DNA from 3 places in the Thermaerobacillus caldiproteolyticus genome. Region 2 is predicted to be linked to each of the others. Evidence: a T-box and tRNA genes for the amino acid it is inferred to sense, from the RefSeq annotation. Region 2 holds a T-box; the other regions hold tRNA genes.
What was found. A T-box is a leader RNA that pairs with one kind of tRNA and senses whether it is charged. The one in region 2 lies ahead of serS (serine--tRNA ligase), so its partner is inferred to be a tRNA-Ser.
Positions count from the first base shown of each region.

Region 1: it has a tRNA-Ser gene. The T-box ahead of serS (serine--tRNA ligase) is inferred to sense a tRNA for this amino acid. The anticodon was not compared.
Region 3: it has a tRNA-Ser gene. The T-box ahead of serS (serine--tRNA ligase) is inferred to sense a tRNA for this amino acid. The anticodon was not compared.

Region 1 covers NZ_CP064060.1:2,541,383-2,547,101, reverse strand. Annotated here, with positions in the region: rRNA gene ISX45_RS12835 (23S ribosomal RNA) at 1-413, shown strand, start outside; rRNA gene rrf (5S ribosomal RNA) at 542-658, shown strand; tRNA gene ISX45_RS12825 (tRNA-Val) at 669-744, shown strand; tRNA gene ISX45_RS12820 (tRNA-Thr) at 755-830, shown strand; tRNA gene ISX45_RS12815 (tRNA-Lys) at 839-911, shown strand; tRNA gene ISX45_RS12810 (tRNA-Leu) at 917-1,001, shown strand; tRNA gene ISX45_RS12805 (tRNA-Gly) at 1,016-1,090, shown strand; tRNA gene ISX45_RS12800 (tRNA-Leu) at 1,097-1,182, shown strand; tRNA gene ISX45_RS12795 (tRNA-Arg) at 1,186-1,262, shown strand; tRNA gene ISX45_RS12790 (tRNA-Pro) at 1,273-1,346, shown strand; tRNA gene ISX45_RS12785 (tRNA-Ala) at 1,365-1,440, shown strand; tRNA gene ISX45_RS12780 (tRNA-Met) at 1,455-1,531, shown strand; tRNA gene ISX45_RS12775 (tRNA-Ile) at 1,543-1,619, shown strand; tRNA gene ISX45_RS12770 (tRNA-Ser) at 1,636-1,728, shown strand; tRNA gene ISX45_RS12765 (tRNA-Met) at 1,749-1,825, shown strand; tRNA gene ISX45_RS12760 (tRNA-Asp) at 1,834-1,909, shown strand; tRNA gene ISX45_RS12755 (tRNA-Phe) at 1,936-2,011, shown strand; tRNA gene ISX45_RS12750 (tRNA-Thr) at 2,069-2,144, shown strand; tRNA gene ISX45_RS12745 (tRNA-His) at 2,152-2,224, shown strand; tRNA gene ISX45_RS12740 (tRNA-Gly) at 2,243-2,313, shown strand; tRNA gene ISX45_RS12735 (tRNA-Ile) at 2,323-2,399, shown strand; tRNA gene ISX45_RS12730 (tRNA-Asn) at 2,502-2,576, shown strand; tRNA gene ISX45_RS12725 (tRNA-Ser) at 2,580-2,672, shown strand; tRNA gene ISX45_RS12720 (tRNA-Glu) at 2,696-2,767, shown strand; gene ISX45_RS12715 (cation diffusion facilitator family transporter) at 3,488-4,429, opposite strand; gene glgB (1,4-alpha-glucan branching enzyme) at 4,642-5,719, shown strand, end outside.
Region 2 covers NZ_CP064060.1:3,147,596-3,153,314, reverse strand. Annotated here, with positions in the region: gene serS (serine--tRNA ligase) at 162-1,436, opposite strand; T-box leader at 1,487-1,703, opposite strand; gene pdxT (pyridoxal 5'-phosphate synthase glutaminase subunit PdxT) at 1,774-2,352, opposite strand; gene pdxS (pyridoxal 5'-phosphate synthase lyase subunit PdxS) at 2,370-3,254, opposite strand; gene ISX45_RS15695 (serine hydrolase) at 3,412-4,743, opposite strand; gene guaB (IMP dehydrogenase) at 4,934-5,719, opposite strand, start outside.
Region 3 covers NZ_CP064060.1:3,682,535-3,686,324, forward strand. Annotated here, with positions in the region: rRNA gene ISX45_RS18535 (23S ribosomal RNA) at 1-2,226, shown strand, start outside; rRNA gene rrf (5S ribosomal RNA) at 2,355-2,471, shown strand; tRNA gene ISX45_RS18545 (tRNA-Asn) at 2,484-2,558, shown strand; tRNA gene ISX45_RS18550 (tRNA-Ser) at 2,563-2,651, shown strand; tRNA gene ISX45_RS18555 (tRNA-Glu) at 2,667-2,738, shown strand; tRNA gene ISX45_RS18560 (tRNA-Val) at 2,754-2,829, shown strand; tRNA gene ISX45_RS18565 (tRNA-Met) at 2,841-2,917, shown strand; tRNA gene ISX45_RS18570 (tRNA-Asp) at 2,926-3,001, shown strand; tRNA gene ISX45_RS18575 (tRNA-Phe) at 3,020-3,095, shown strand; tRNA gene ISX45_RS18580 (tRNA-Thr) at 3,144-3,216, shown strand; tRNA gene ISX45_RS18585 (tRNA-Tyr) at 3,232-3,316, shown strand; tRNA gene ISX45_RS18590 (tRNA-Trp) at 3,322-3,395, shown strand; tRNA gene ISX45_RS18595 (tRNA-His) at 3,411-3,486, shown strand; tRNA gene ISX45_RS18600 (tRNA-Gln) at 3,504-3,578, shown strand; tRNA gene ISX45_RS18605 (tRNA-Gly) at 3,582-3,653, shown strand; tRNA gene ISX45_RS18610 (tRNA-Cys) at 3,659-3,732, shown strand; tRNA gene ISX45_RS18615 (tRNA-Leu) at 3,748-3,790, shown strand, end outside.

The DNA of each region.
Region 1 (5,719 bases), 610 kb from region 2:
AGGTTTGGCACCTCGATGTCGGCTCATCGCATCCTGGGGCTGTAGTCGGTCCCAAGGGTTGGGCTGTTCGCCCATTAAAGCGGTACGCGAGCTGGGTTCAGAACGTCGTGAGACAGTTCGGTCCCTATCCGTCGCGGGCGTAGGAAATTTGAGAGGAGCTGTCCTTAGTACGAGAGGACCGGGATGGACGCACCGCTGGTGTACCAGTTGTCCCGCCAGGGGCACCGCTGGGTAGCTATGTGCGGAAGGGATAAGCGCTGAAAGCATCTAAGCGTGAAGCCCCCCTCAAGATGAGATTTCCCATCGCATCAAGCGAGTAAGATCCCTCGAAGATGACGAGGTTGATAGGTCCGAGGTGGAAGCGTGGCGACACGTGGAGCTGACGGATACTAATCGATCGAGGACTTAACCAAGAAAAAGGTGAAGCCGAGCGTTCGCTTCTTTGCATGGATATCGGTTATCTAGTTTTGAGAGAACAAAAAAAGTTCTTGACAGAACCGATAGGTTCGTTATAATCATACTTGTCCAATTCGATATTTTGCCTAGTGACAATGGCGGAGAGGTCACACCCGTTCCCATCCCGAACACGGAAGTTAAGCTCTCCAGCGCCGATGGTAGTTGGGGCCAGCGCCCCTGCGAGAGTAGGTCGTCGCTAGGCGATAGATAATGGAGGATTAGCTCAGCTGGGAGAGCACTTGCCTTACAAGCAAGGGGTCGGCGGTTCGATCCCGTCATCCTCCACCATACATATGAAGCCGGCTTAGCTCAATTGGTAGAGCAACTGACTTGTAATCAGTAGGTTGCGGGTTCAAGTCCTGCAGCCGGCACCATCGAAAATGAGCCATTAGCTCAGCAGGTAGAGCATCTGACTTTTAATCAGAGGGTCGGAGGTTCGAGTCCTCCATGGCTCACTTTTGCGGGTGTGGCGGAATTGGCAGACGCACCAGACTTAGGATCTGGCGCCTCACGGCGTGGGGGTTCAAGTCCCTCCACCCGCACCATCCTCGCAAGACGTGCGGAAGTAGTTCAGTGGTAGAACACCACCTTGCCAAGGTGGGGGTCGCGGGTTCGAGTCCCGTCTTCCGCTCCATACATCGCCGGGGTGGCGGAATTGGCAGACGCACAGGACTTAAAATCCTGCGGTAGGTGACTACCGTGCCGGTTCGAGTCCGGCCCTCGGCATGTGCGCTCGTAGCTCAATTGGATAGAGCATCTGACTACGGATCAGAAGGTTAGGGGTTCGAATCCTCTCGAGCGCGCCATTTATCGGAGCGGGAAGTAGCTCAGCTTGGTAGAGCACATGGTTTGGGACCATGGGGTCGCAGGTTCGAATCCTGTCTTCCCGATCATTTGGATATAAAAAAGGGGCCTTAGCTCAGCTGGGAGAGCGCCTGCTTTGCACGCAGGAGGTCATCGGTTCGATCCCGATAGGCTCCACCATAATTTGTCCTTGTGGCGGCGTAGCTCAGCTGGCTAGAGCGTACGGTTCATACCCGTGAGGTCGGGGGTTCGATTCCCTCCGCCGCTACCATTAAAAGATTCGGACCTTTAGCTCAGCTGGTTAGAGCAGACGGCTCATAACCGTCCGGTCGTAGGTTCGAGTCCTACAAGGTCCACCATGTTAGTAAAATATATGGAGGAGTACCCAAGTCTGGCTGAAGGGGTCGGTCTTGAAAACCGAGAGGCGTCGAAAGGCGCGCGGGGGTTCGAATCCCTCCTCCTCCGCCATTCTACAATCCTTTGATTACCGCGGGGTGGAGCAGTCTGGTAGCTCGTCGGGCTCATAACCCGAAGGTCGCAGGTTCAAATCCTGTCCCCGCAACCAATGAAATTGGTCCCGTAGTGTAGTGGTTAACATGCCTGCCTGTCACGCAGGAGATCGCGGGTTCGAGTCCCGTCGGGACCGCCATATATCATATGTTAATGCTCAATAATGGCTCGGTAGCTCAGTCGGTAGAGCAAAGGACTGAAAATCCTTGTGTCGGCGGTTCGATTCCGTCCCGAGCCACCATTTTTATAGTCAATATTGATCGATTTAGTGAGTATATCCAAACTGGCTGCAAATTTTGCCGGCTTAGCTCAATTGGTAGAGCAACTGACTTGTAATCAGTAGGTTGCGGGTTCAAGTCCTGCAGCCGGCACCATTTGATGGCGGCTATGGCGAAGTGGTTAACGCACCAGATTGTGGCTCTGGCATGCGTGGGTTCGATTCCCACTAGTCGCCCTACTAAAACTATTCTATGCGGGTGTAGTTTAGTGGTAAAACCTCAGCCTTCCAAGCTGATGTCGTGGGTTCGATTCCCATCACCCGCTTTTCGAAACGGGCCTATAGCTCAGCTGGTTAGAGCGCACGCCTGATAAGCGTGAGGTCGGTGGTTCAAGTCCACTTAGGCCCACCATATTAAATCACTTTATCATATTCTCGTTAAATTGACTTATTGAGAGATGGACAACTGTGTAAAAAGCTTATTAAAGAATGAAGATCAATTTTTTATAAATATTCCGCAATAGCTCAGCGGTAGAGCAACCGGCTGTTAACCGGTAGGTCGTAGGTTCGAATCCTACTTGCGGAGCCATATGGAGAAGTACCCAAGTGGCTGAAGGGGACGGTTTGCTAAACCGTTAGGTCGCGTTTTTGCGGCGCGCGGGTTCAAATCCCGCCTTCTCCGCCATGCAGGCAGATTTTATATGTTCTGGCCCGTTGGTCAAGTGGTTAAGACACCGCCCTTTCACGGCGGTAACACGGGTTCGAATCCCGTACGGGTCATTTTAAAAAGCACCGTGATACATAATCACGGTGCTTTTTCTTTTTGCGGTATAGATGTAAGGCGAGATCTGAACTTCGAACTTCAGAGAAATCATATCAACTAGCTTTATGCAAAAGCATTCAAGACTTCCAAAGAGTAATATAGAGTGAAGAGCTATACAAACTTCAAGATCCGATAAAATTAAACATCATGAAGGAGGCCGGGAATCATCTTGATTGTCACTGTTTCGTTGATTACTTGGAGAGAGGCGGTGAACTCTACAAGAGGCGCTGATAATATGGAGGTAAAGGGATTTAGATTTTAACTTTATCAGTGTATAGTGTTCTCTACATATAGTAATGAAAAAAGTTAGGGAGAAGAGGGATTCATCTTCCCGGCTCTCCACTATAAGTGACTTTTCATCTTAGTTATTACCTTATACTCCTTTTCTTGTTTGCTTCTATAGCAACATCTTTTTTACGTAGGGATTTTATGCTATTAAATATTCGTCTTTCCATAAATGAATATGTCTCCTCGCCTCACCCTCATTATATGAAAGTGCGGAATTGCATCATATCCCGATTTAGTTTTACTCCAACCGTTATGGCTAATATTTGGAAAAAACATGTCTATATAATTTTATACTGCCATTCATTATAAAAACAGATTATCTGGCTTCTCATTCTTTTCCTGCTGTCCGTTATAAATTCTCCCTAAAATCCAGTGAAGTGGTGGATAAGTTAATTTTCTAATTTTCGACGCAAAAATTGCTTTCCATACTCCCCGTGATGATGAAGCGAAGCATGTTCAATTTGAATGGTTGTATGTTTAATCCCGTATTTTTTTTCTAACATCTCGTTGATTGCTAGGATGATACAAAGAGGTTGAATGTTTTCATTCACAAAAACATGGGCTGTCAATGAGTAATGATCCGATGAAATAGCCCATAGATGCATGTCATGTACGTCCTCTACTCCCTCTACGCGGTGAATGTCCGCACGGATTTTTTCAAGATCGAATTTTTCTGGGACAGAGTCCATTAGGATGAGATACGATTCACGAATGATTTTAGCGCCGCCTATAAAGATGATTGCACCAATAACCATACTTATGAATGGATCGAAAAAATAGAAATCAGTGAAGTAGATGACGATGGCTGATATAATGACCCCGATAGAACTGAGAAGGTCTCCGATAAAATGCCATAGCGCACTTTTGACGTTTAAGTTTTCTTCTTCTTTTGTACTTCGGCTAAGAACAATGGTCAATATAAGATTCACGAGCAATCCAATTGACGCAATGGTTAGCATTAATCGGAAATTGATGTGTTCAGGATGAATGAAACGTTGAATCCCCTCTATAAAAATTCCCACGGCAATGACTGCCAGAGTAAGACCATTTAAAAATGATGCAATGATTTCAAAACGCAAATATCCAAATGTGAATGTTTTATTTGGCGGTCGTGTTGCTAAATAAAGAGCAACCATGCTAAGGCCAAGAGCCAACACGTCAGAGGCCATATGAGCCGAATCAGAAAGTAATGCAAGGGAATTCGAAAGGAAGCCTCCCACTATTTCGAGCAATGTAAAACATAAAGTTAAGATCAGAGTAATCCATAAAGTTCTCTTTGATTTTGTTTGTACTTTTACGTGAGGAAGATGATGATAATCGTATTGAACCATAGGACACCTCTTTTATAATTATTATTATCTAATATTAATTATAAATAATTTCTTTCTAAAATGCAATCGATTTTATGTATAAAATATGTTGATTCTCTTTTTTTGTGTTGAAAGTTGTCAAAAAATATAAAAGTTTTTATCAAGGAATTTAATTCTTGATGTGGAATATATGTATCAACTGTAAAAAATTTTAGGAAAGGATGCGATGCTCTTTGATCGCAACAAGTCCAACGGATTTTGAGATTCATTTGTTCCATGAGGGGAGCTTATATAAAAGTTATGAGCTGTTTGGTGCACATGTCATCGAAGAGAATGGTGTCACTGGAACACGATTTTGTGTGTGGGCACCACATGCTCGCGAAGTTCGATTAGTCGGAAGTTTTAATGACTGGAATGGTGTGAATTTTGACCTTATTAAAGTAAGCGAACAAGGGGTATGGACAATTTTTATTCCTGAAAATCTAGAAGGTCATCTATACAAGTATGAAATTATTACTAGACATGGGGATGTTTTTTTGAAAGCAGATCCATATGCATTTTATTCGGAATTGCGCCCGAATACAGCTTCGATTGTTTACAATCTGAGAGGTTATAAATGGAACGACCAGGCTTGGCAGCGAAAAAAGCGGCGAAAACGAATTTACGATCAACCGCTGTTTATTTATGAGATACATCTAGGCTCGTGGAAAAAGAAAGAAGATGGGCGTTTTTATACATATCAAGAACTTGCCGATGAGTTAATTCCTTATGTTCTGGAGCAAGGGTTTACTCATATCGAACTGTTGCCTTTAGTGGAGCATCCGTTTGACCGTTCATGGGGATATCAAGGAACGGGATATTATTCAGCAACGAGCCGTTACGGTACGCCTCATGATTTAATGATGTTTATTGATCGCTGTCATCAGCAGGGGATCGGAGTGATTTTGGATTGGGTTCCTGGACATTTTTGTAAAGATGCTCATGGGTTATATATGTTTGATGGGGAACCAACGTATGAATATGCGAATATGCAAGATCGGGAAAATTCCGTATGGGGAACGGCAAATTTTGATTTAGGAAAGCCTGAAGTTCGCAGTTTTTTGATTTCGAATGCATTATTTTGGATGGAATATTTTCATGTGGATGGATTTCGTGTTGATGCGGTAGCGAATATGTTATACTGGCCAAACAGTGACGCGTTACATAAAAATCCGTACGCGGTAGAGTTTTTACAAAAGTTAAATGAAACGGTCTTTGCATATGACCCAGCCATTTTAATGATTGCGGAAGATTCTACAGATTGGCCGCGCG
Region 2 (5,719 bases):
GTCAATACTTTTTAGAGGAGAGCGGGCATAAAACATTGCCCACTCGATGAAGTGCTCCCCCATTTAGTGGAGGCTTATGCAAGAATCTTCACATCCCGAAGTCGTTAATCTTCATTTCAACTTAAAAGCGAGAGATGTTTTGGAATAATAAGAGCTAAGCGTTATTGAATAACTTCTTTATTTCCCATGTAAGGGCGCAATACTTCAGGAATAATAACTGTTCCATCTTCTTGTTGATAGTTTTCTAAAATCGCTGCGACCGTTCTCCCAATCGCTAAACCCGAACCATTAAGAGTATGAACATGTTCTGGTTTTGCTTTCGGATCACGGCGGAAGCGAATGTTCGCGCGGCGAGCTTGAAACGCCTCAAAATTGCTACAAGAAGAAATTTCACGGTACGTTCCATAGCTTGGAAGCCATACTTCAATATCGTATTTTTTCGCTGCCGTAAATCCTAAATCCCCTGTACACATGCTCATGACGCGGTAAGGCAATCCAAGCAATTGTAATACTCTTTCTGCATGACTTGTTAATTTTTCCAACTCTTCATATGAATCTTCCGGTTTTACAAATTTCACAAGCTCTACTTTATTAAATTGATGCTGGCGAATGAGCCCCCTTGTATCGCGGCCAGCAGAGCCAGCTTCAGAGCGGAAACATGCGCTATAAGCAACATAATTAATCGGTAAATCTTCCGCTGACAAAATTTCATCTCGATGCAAGTTCGTCACAGGAACTTCCGCAGTTGGAATTAAAAAGTAATCTTCGCTTTCAATACGAAACGCGTCTTCTTCAAACTTTGGTAACTGTCCTGTTCCTGTCATGCTGGCACGATTGACAAGATACGGAGGCAATACTTCTTGATAGCCATGCTCCTCTACGTGTAGATCAATCATAAAGTTAATCAATGCGCGCTCTAAACGGGCCCCCAACCCTTTATAAAAGACAAATCTGCTTCCCGTTACTTTTGCTGCACGCTCAAAGTCTAAAATTCCGAGTTGATCAGCAATTTCCCAATGCGGCTTCGGTTCAAACGAAAATTGACGGGGCTCTCCCCATTTTCGGATTTCCACGTTATCCTCTTCGGATTCACCAACCGGTACTGACTCATGTGGAATATTTGGAATAGATAACAATAGCGTTTGTAACTCTTCTTCTACTTGACGAAGTTCATCATCTAACACTTTAATACGATCCCCGACTTCGCGCATTTCAGCAATAAGATGGTCGGCATCTTTTTTCTCACGCTTTAAAACAGCAATTTGTTGTGACACTTCATTACGCTTATTTTTTAATTCTTCTGCTTTCGCAATTAATTGGCGACGCTTGCTGTCTAATTCTTCAAAACGCGTAAAGTCAGTTAAATCTTCCCCGCGATGTTTAAGTTTCTCTTTTACTTCTTGAAAATTGGCGCGTAAAAATTTTATGTCTAACATTTTTCCTTCCTCCCTTTTCTTTTTTTCAAATAAAAACTCTCGTCCCCTTAAAAAGGGACGAGAGTACCCCGCGTTGCCACCCTACTTGAAGACAAAACGTCTTCCGCTCAAACGGATAACGGCTTGAAGCCGAAAATGCTTACTTGCTCTTACGCGTTCGGCATTTTACTCAAGGATGGATTCACAAGTGTTTCCCATCGGTTTGCACCACCCACCGACTCTCTGAAGAGAAACGGTCTTGCTACTAGTTCCTTTCATCGTTTTAGCGCTATCCAATTTTCAGAATCGGTCTTTTGTAAAAACAATGTACTATAAGTTTTAACAACTTTCAACCCTTTTATGCCTTTGCTTCCTTCACCATATTAATAAAGTATTGAGTAATGCGATGATCGTCAGTTAATTCCGGATGGAAGGAACATCCTAAAAACTGTCCCTGTCTTGCTGCGACGATACGGTCTTCGTGTTTTGCCAAAATTTCTACATCCTCGCCGACTTCGACAATATGTGGAGCACGAATAAATACTCCAACAAAGTTATCTGCAATTCCGGCAATCGAAAGCTCCGCCTCGAAGCTTTCCCGTTGGCGGCCAAATGAATTGCGTTCTACCGTGATATCCATTAAACCAAGGTGTGACTCCTCATAACCAACAATTCGCTTGGCTAAAATGATCAAGCCAGCACAAGTACCAAACATCGGCTTTCCTTTGGATGCAAACTCTTTTAGCAGCTCGATAAATCCGTACTTGTCCATCAAGCGGCGCATTGTTGTGCTTTCGCCACCTGGAATGATAAGGCCATCAATATCCTCTAATTGCTCTACTTTTTTAATCACAATCGCTTCTGCACCGCACGCTTCAATAGATCTTACATGTTCTCGAACCGCACCTTGCAAGCCTAAAACTCCGATTTTCACCATAATGTCTACCCCTTTAATTACCAGCCACGCTCTTGCATACGTTGTTCTGGTAACAATGATGAAATATCAATGCCTCGCATCGCTCCCCCTAATCCTTTAGAAAGATGGGCAATTAATTCATAATCTTCATAATGCGTGGTTGCTTCTACGATCGCTCGTGCATATTTTTCCGGATTCTCGGACTTAAAAATACCAGAACCAACAAATACACCGTCTGCGCCTAAATGCATCATTAACGCTGCGTCAGCAGGAGTCGCGACGCCACCTGCGGCAAAGTTGACGACAGGAAGACGACCTAATCGTTTAATTTCTAACAATACTTCAAATGGAGCCCCTAAATTTTTTGCTTCTGTCATTAGTTCATCTTCACTCATGCTGACTACTTTACGTACTTGGGCGTTCACTTTTCGCATATGACGCACCGCTTCCACAATATTTCCTGTGCCCGGTTCTCCTTTTGTTCGAAGCATGGACGCACCTTCAGCAATGCGACGTGCAGCCTCACCTAAGTCGCGGCATCCACAAACAAATGGAACAGTAAATTGCCGCTTATCAATATGGAATTCTTCATCCGCAGGAGTTAGTACTTCACTTTCGTCAATATAGTCAACACCTAATGCTTCAAGAACACGAGCTTCGACATAATGACCGATACGTGCTTTCGCCATTACTGGAATAGATACAGCTTTCATTACTTCTTCAATAACGGTCGGATCAGCCATGCGAGCAACACCGCCAGCAGCACGAATGTCAGCTGGTACACGCTCTAAAGCCATTACCGCCACTGCTCCAGCCGCTTCTGCAATTTTTGCTTGCTCCGCATTCACAACATCCATGATGACGCCGCCTTTTTGCATTTCTGCCATACCGCGCTTTACACGTTCTGTCCCTGTAATTGCCACTTGTAATTCCTCCTAGTTACGTTATGTAGTCATATTGTGATAATTGTACTGGAAAATACCGAAATTCACAATAAAGAATCTTGATTACATTTTTTTATTTTACCTCAATTTTTTAAAAAATCACAATAGAAAAAGCTCCCTTTTAAAAAGGAGCTTTTTAGAACCAACCTTTTACCATTTTCACAACACTTGTCCAAACATCACCGAATAGTCCACCGATTCCTCTCATCGTAAGTACAAACCAGTTTGCTTTTTCCACGCTTTTCGTAGTAACTAAATCAACTTTAGCATTGTTTTCCATTTCCGGACTTAAATAACCGTAATTATTTTCGCCAGCATATTTTATAGTCATATATCCAACTTTTTCACCTTTTTTAACTGGTGCTGTCAATTCTCCATCGCTAGTTAATTTCTTTTTATCAATCACATACACGGGTTGATAATTTTTTTCTTCCCCATTCTTCACTACAAGAGAAAGCGGCTTTTTCGTTGCAATGACTACGGACTTTTCTTTTCCTTTTACAACAGGCAATGTAGACTTTCCTTTCAGCTTGTAACCCGCCGGATAAATTTCTTTTAACGAGTAATTGCTGAACCCATAATCAAGCAACTTTCTCGTTTGTTCGAATCGTGCCTCAATGGTTGATTTTCCACCGCTTTTTGCATTCATTACTACTGTAATAAAACGAACGCCATTTCTCTCCGCTGTTCCTGTAAAGCAGTAGCCAGCAAAATCGGTATAACCCGTTTTGAGGCCATCTACACCCTCATACGAATAAACTAGCCCTGGTAACATCCAGTTCCAGTTTTCCATTTTAATTTGATCGTCTGTTCCTTCTCGAAATGTTTTTTTCGAAATGCTTGCTGTCTCTAACACTTGTGGGTATTCTTTCAATAAATGATAAGCTAATGTAGCAACAGCACGGGCAGACATCACATTTTCCTCATGCTCATTTGTTCCACCTGGATGGAATCCTTGTAAATCTTTGTTGCTTAATCCTGTTGCATTCACAAATTTATAGCCTTTAAGACCTAGTTTTTTCGCTTTTTCATTCATCATTTTCACAAAATTTTCTTCTGAACCAGCGACAATTTCGGCAATGGCAACAGTCGCTGCATTCGCTGAATAGATCGCCATCGCTTCATAAAGCTCATGAACAGTATATTTCCCATCTTTTCTTAAAGGGACATTCGATAAATCGCGGTCTTGGGAAAGTCTATACACGTAATCGCTTGGTGTATATTGTTGATCCCATTTTACTCGTTTTTCCTTAATCGCTTCTAATAACAGATATTCTGTCATCATTTTTGTCATACTAGCAATTCCAAGAACCGTATCAATATTTTTTTGGTATAAAATTCTTCCTGTTTTTGCATCAACAAGAATGGCCGCGTCTGCTTCAATGTTCAACGGGTCTTGGGCCGCGCTCGCTTTGCCAAATGGGAATATACTTGCAAATAAAAAAACTACTAAAAAGCTAACAATCATGCTTTTGCATCCTAGACATTTCACTGTTCTTCCCTCCTCACACAAACGTTATTGTAACACACTCTTGTACAAAAAAATAGACGGAGGAACCTTCCTCCGCCCAAGTTAGGTAAATAGACATATAACACCGTGAGCCTCTAGTTATTAATGAATCTTTCCCTGCATGATATGAAACATACCGCTATAAGAATTAAGAAATTGAATAGTTTGGTGCTTCTTTCGTAATTTGTACATCATGTGGATGGCTTTCACGTAACCCAGCACCTGTCATACGGATAAATTGTGTTTTTTCACGCAATTCTTCTAAGTTTTTCGTGCCGCAATATCCCATACCTGATCGTAAACCACCAACAAGTTGGTAAATTGTATCGGCAAGCGGCCCTTTATACGGAACGCGTCCCTCAATTCCTTCAGGAACGAATTTTTTGTTGTCCTCTTGGAAGTAGCGGTCTTTACTTCCTTTTTCCATCGCCGCCACAGAACCCATACCGCGATATACTTTAAACCGTCTTCCTTGATAAATTTCTGTTTCTCCTGGACTTTCTGATACGCCAGCTAAAAGGCTTCCTAACATAACAGCATGAGCTCCTGCCGCTAATGCTTTAACGATATCTCCAGAATATTTAATGCCGCCGTCTGCAATAATTGGGACGCCGTATTTGCGCGCCTCTGTTGCACAGTCATAAATCGCGGTAATTTGCGGTACTCCGACACCTGCAACAACACGCGTCGTACAGATGGAACCAGGTCCAATTCCGACTTTGATAATGTTAGCTCCCGCCTCAATCAGGTCGCGTGTCGCCTCCGCTGTCGCGACATTTCCAGCAATAATATTGAGTTTTGGATATTGCTCACGAATTTTGCGAACCGTTTCAAGGACACCTTTTGAATGCCCATGAGCCGTATCAACAACAATAACGTCTACATTTGCTTCTACAAGTTTTTTCACGCGAATCATCGTATCAGCTGTTACGCC
Region 3 (3,790 bases), 530 kb from region 2:
TACGTCGTCGTAGACCCGAAACCAGGTGATCTACCCATGTCCAGGGTGAAGGTAGGGTAACACCTACTGGAGGCCCGAACCCACGCACGTTGAAAAGTGCGGGGATGAGGTGTGGGTAGGGGTGAAATGCCAATCGAACTTGGAGATAGCTGGTTCTCCCCGAAATAGCTTTAGGGCTAGCCTCAAGGGAAGAGTCTTGGAGGTAGAGCACTGATTGGGCTAGGGGCCCTCATCGGGTTACCGAACTCAGTCAAACTCCGAATGCCAATGACTTATCCTTGGGAGTCAGACTACGAGTGATAAGATCCGTGGTCAAAAGGGAAACAGCCCAGATCACCAGCTAAGGTCCCCAAGTGTACGTTAAGTGGAAAAGGATGTGGAGTTGCCCAGACAACCAGGATGTTGGCTTAGAAGCAGCCACCATTTAAAGAGTGCGTAATAGCTCACTGGTCGAGTGACTCTGCGCCGAAAATGTACCGGGGCTAAACGTACCACCGAAGCTGTGGGATGACTTACGTCATCGGTAGGGGAGCGTTCTAAGGGCGTCGAAGCTAGACCGGAAGGACTAGTGGAGCGCTTAGAAGTGAGAATGCCGGTATGAGTAGCGAAAACAGAGGTGAGAATCCTCTGCACCGAAAGCCTAAGGTTTCCTGAGGAAGGCTCGTCCGCTCAGGGTTAGTCGGGACCTAAGCTGAGGCCGAAAGGCGTAGGCGATGGACAACAGGTAGAGATTCCTGTACCACCTCCTCACCGTTTGAGCAATGGGGGGACGCAGGAGGATAGGGGAAGCGCGCGACTGGTTGAGCGCGCCCAAGCAGTGAGGCTGGCAAGTAGGCAAATCCGCTTGCCGTAAGGCGAAGCTGTGATGGCGAGGGAATAAAAGTACCGAAGTCCCTGATTCCACACTGCCAAGAAAAGCCTCTAGCGAGGTGAGAGGTGCCCGTACCGCAAACCGACACAGGTAGGCGAGGAGAGAATCCTAAGGTGCTCGGGAGAACTCTCGTTAAGGAACTCGGCAAAATGACCCCGTAACTTCGGGAGAAGGGGTGCTCTCTTGGGTCTCAAGCCCGAGAGAGCCGCAGTGAAAAGGCCCAAGCGACTGTTTAACAAAAACACAGGTCTCTGCGAAGCCGTAAGGCGAAGTATAGGGGCTGACACCTGCCCGGTGCTGGAAGGTTAAGGGGAGCGCTTAGCTTACGCGAAGGTGCGAACCGAAGCCCCAGTAAACGGCGGCCGTAACTATAACGGTCCTAAGGTAGCGAAATTCCTTGTCGGGTAAGTTCCGACCCGCACGAAAGGTGTAACGACTTGGGCACTGTCTCAACGAGAGACCCGGTGAAATTATAGTACCTGTGAAGATGCAGGTTACCCGCGACAGGACGGAAAGACCCCGTGGAGCTTTACTGCAGCCTGATATTGAATTTTGGTATCGCTTGTACAGGATAGGTGGGAGCCTGAGAAGCCGGAGCGCCAGCTTCGGTGGAGGCGACGGTGGGATACCACCCTGGCGGTATTGAAATTCTAACCCGCACCCCTGATCGGGGTGGGAGACAGTGTCAGGTGGGCAGTTTGACTGGGGCGGTCGCCTCCCAAAGAGTAACGGAGGCGCCCAAAGGTTCCCTCAGAATGGTTGGAAATCATTCGTAGAGTGCAAAGGCAGAAGGGAGCTTGACTGCGAGACCTACAAGTCGAGCAGGGACGAAAGTCGGGCTTAGTGATCCGGTGGTTCCGCATGGAAGGGCCATCGCTCAACGGATAAAAGCTACCCCGGGGATAACAGGCTTATCTCCCCCAAGAGTCCACATCGACGGGGAGGTTTGGCACCTCGATGTCGGCTCATCGCATCCTGGGGCTGTAGTCGGTCCCAAGGGTTGGGCTGTTCGCCCATTAAAGCGGTACGCGAGCTGGGTTCAGAACGTCGTGAGACAGTTCGGTCCCTATCCGTCGCGGGCGTAGGAAATTTGAGAGGAGCTGTCCTTAGTACGAGAGGACCGGGATGGACGCACCGCTGGTGTACCAGTTGTCCCGCCAGGGGCACCGCTGGGTAGCTATGTGCGGAAGGGATAAGCGCTGAAAGCATCTAAGCGTGAAGCCCCCCTCAAGATGAGATTTCCCATCGCGTCAAGCGAGTAAGATCCCTCGAAGATGACGAGGTTGATAGGTCCGAGGTGGAAGCGTGGCGACACGTGGAGCTGACGGATACTAATCGATCGAGGACTTAACCAAGAAAAAGGTGAAGCCGAGCGTTCGCTTCTTTGCATGGATATCGGTTATCTAGTTTTGAGAGAACAAAAAAAGTTCTTGACAGAACCGATAGGTTCGTTATAATCATACTTGTCCAATTCGATATCTTGCCTAGTGACAATGGCGGAGAGGTCACACCCGTTCCCATCCCGAACACGGAAGTTAAGCTCTCCAGCGCCGATGGTAGTTGGGGCCAGCGCCCCTGCGAGAGTAGGTCGTCGCTAGGCAGATCTAATCGTTCCGCAGTAGCTCAGTGGTAGAGCAATCGGCTGTTAACCGATTGGTCGCAGGTTCGAATCCTGCCTGCGGAGCCAACTTGGAGAGCTGTCCGAGTGGTCGAAGGAGCACGATTGGAAATCGTGTAGGCGTTTAACAGCGCCTCAAGGGTTCGAATCCCTTGCTCTCCGTCGCTATATTATAATGGCCCGTTGGTCAAGTGGTTAAGACACCGCCCTTTCACGGCGGTAACACGGGTTCGAATCCCGTACGGGTCACTTTCTTTGTTGTTTGGAGGATTAGCTCAGCTGGGAGAGCACTTGCCTTACAAGCAAGGGGTCGGCGGTTCGATCCCGTCATCCTCCACCATAAATTATCATCGCGGGGTGGAGCAGTCTGGTAGCTCGTCGGGCTCATAACCCGAAGGTCGCAGGTTCAAATCCTGCCCCCGCAACCAATAAAATTGGTCCCGTAGTGTAGTGGTTAACATGCCTGCCTGTCACGCAGGAGATCGCGGGTTCGAGTCCCGTCGGGACCGCCATATTCAATAATTAATAATGGCTCGGTAGCTCAGTCGGTAGAGCAAAGGACTGAAAATCCTTGTGTCGGCGGTTCGATTCCGTCCCGAGCCACCATTTTTATATAAAAGTAAAATTAAATTTTTTTATGATTCATAATGCTTTGCCGACTTAGCTCAATTGGTAGAGCAACTGAATCGTAATCAGTAGGTTGCGGGTTCAAGTCCTGCAGTCGGCATTATTAATAGCTAATGGAGGGGTAGCGAAGTGGCCAAACGCGGCGGACTGTAAATCCGCTCCCAGTGGGTTCGGCGGTTCGAATCCGTCCCCCTCCACCATGTTTAGGGGCATAGTTTAATGGTAGAACAGAGGTCTCCAAAACCTCCGGTGTGGGTTCGATTCCTACTGCCCCTGCCAAATGCAGATAAGATGGCGGCTATGGCGAAGTGGTTAACGCACCAGATTGTGGCTCTGGCATGCGTGGGTTCGATTCCCACTAGTCGCCCCATTTATATAAACATTCATTGGGGTATAGCCAAGCGGTAAGGCAACGGACTTTGACTCCGTGATGCGTTGGTTCGAATCCAGCTACCCCAGCCAATTGCGGAAGTAGTTCAGTGGTAGAACACCACCTTGCCAAGGTGGGGGTCGCGGGTTCGAGTCCCGTCTTCCGCTTAGATGGCGGCATAGCCAAGTGGTAAGGCAGAGGTCTGCAAAACCTTTACCCCCGGTTCGAATCCGGGTGCCGCCTCCATTGAAACAATATTTCGCCGGGGTGGCGGAATTGGCAGACGCACAGGACTTAAAATCCT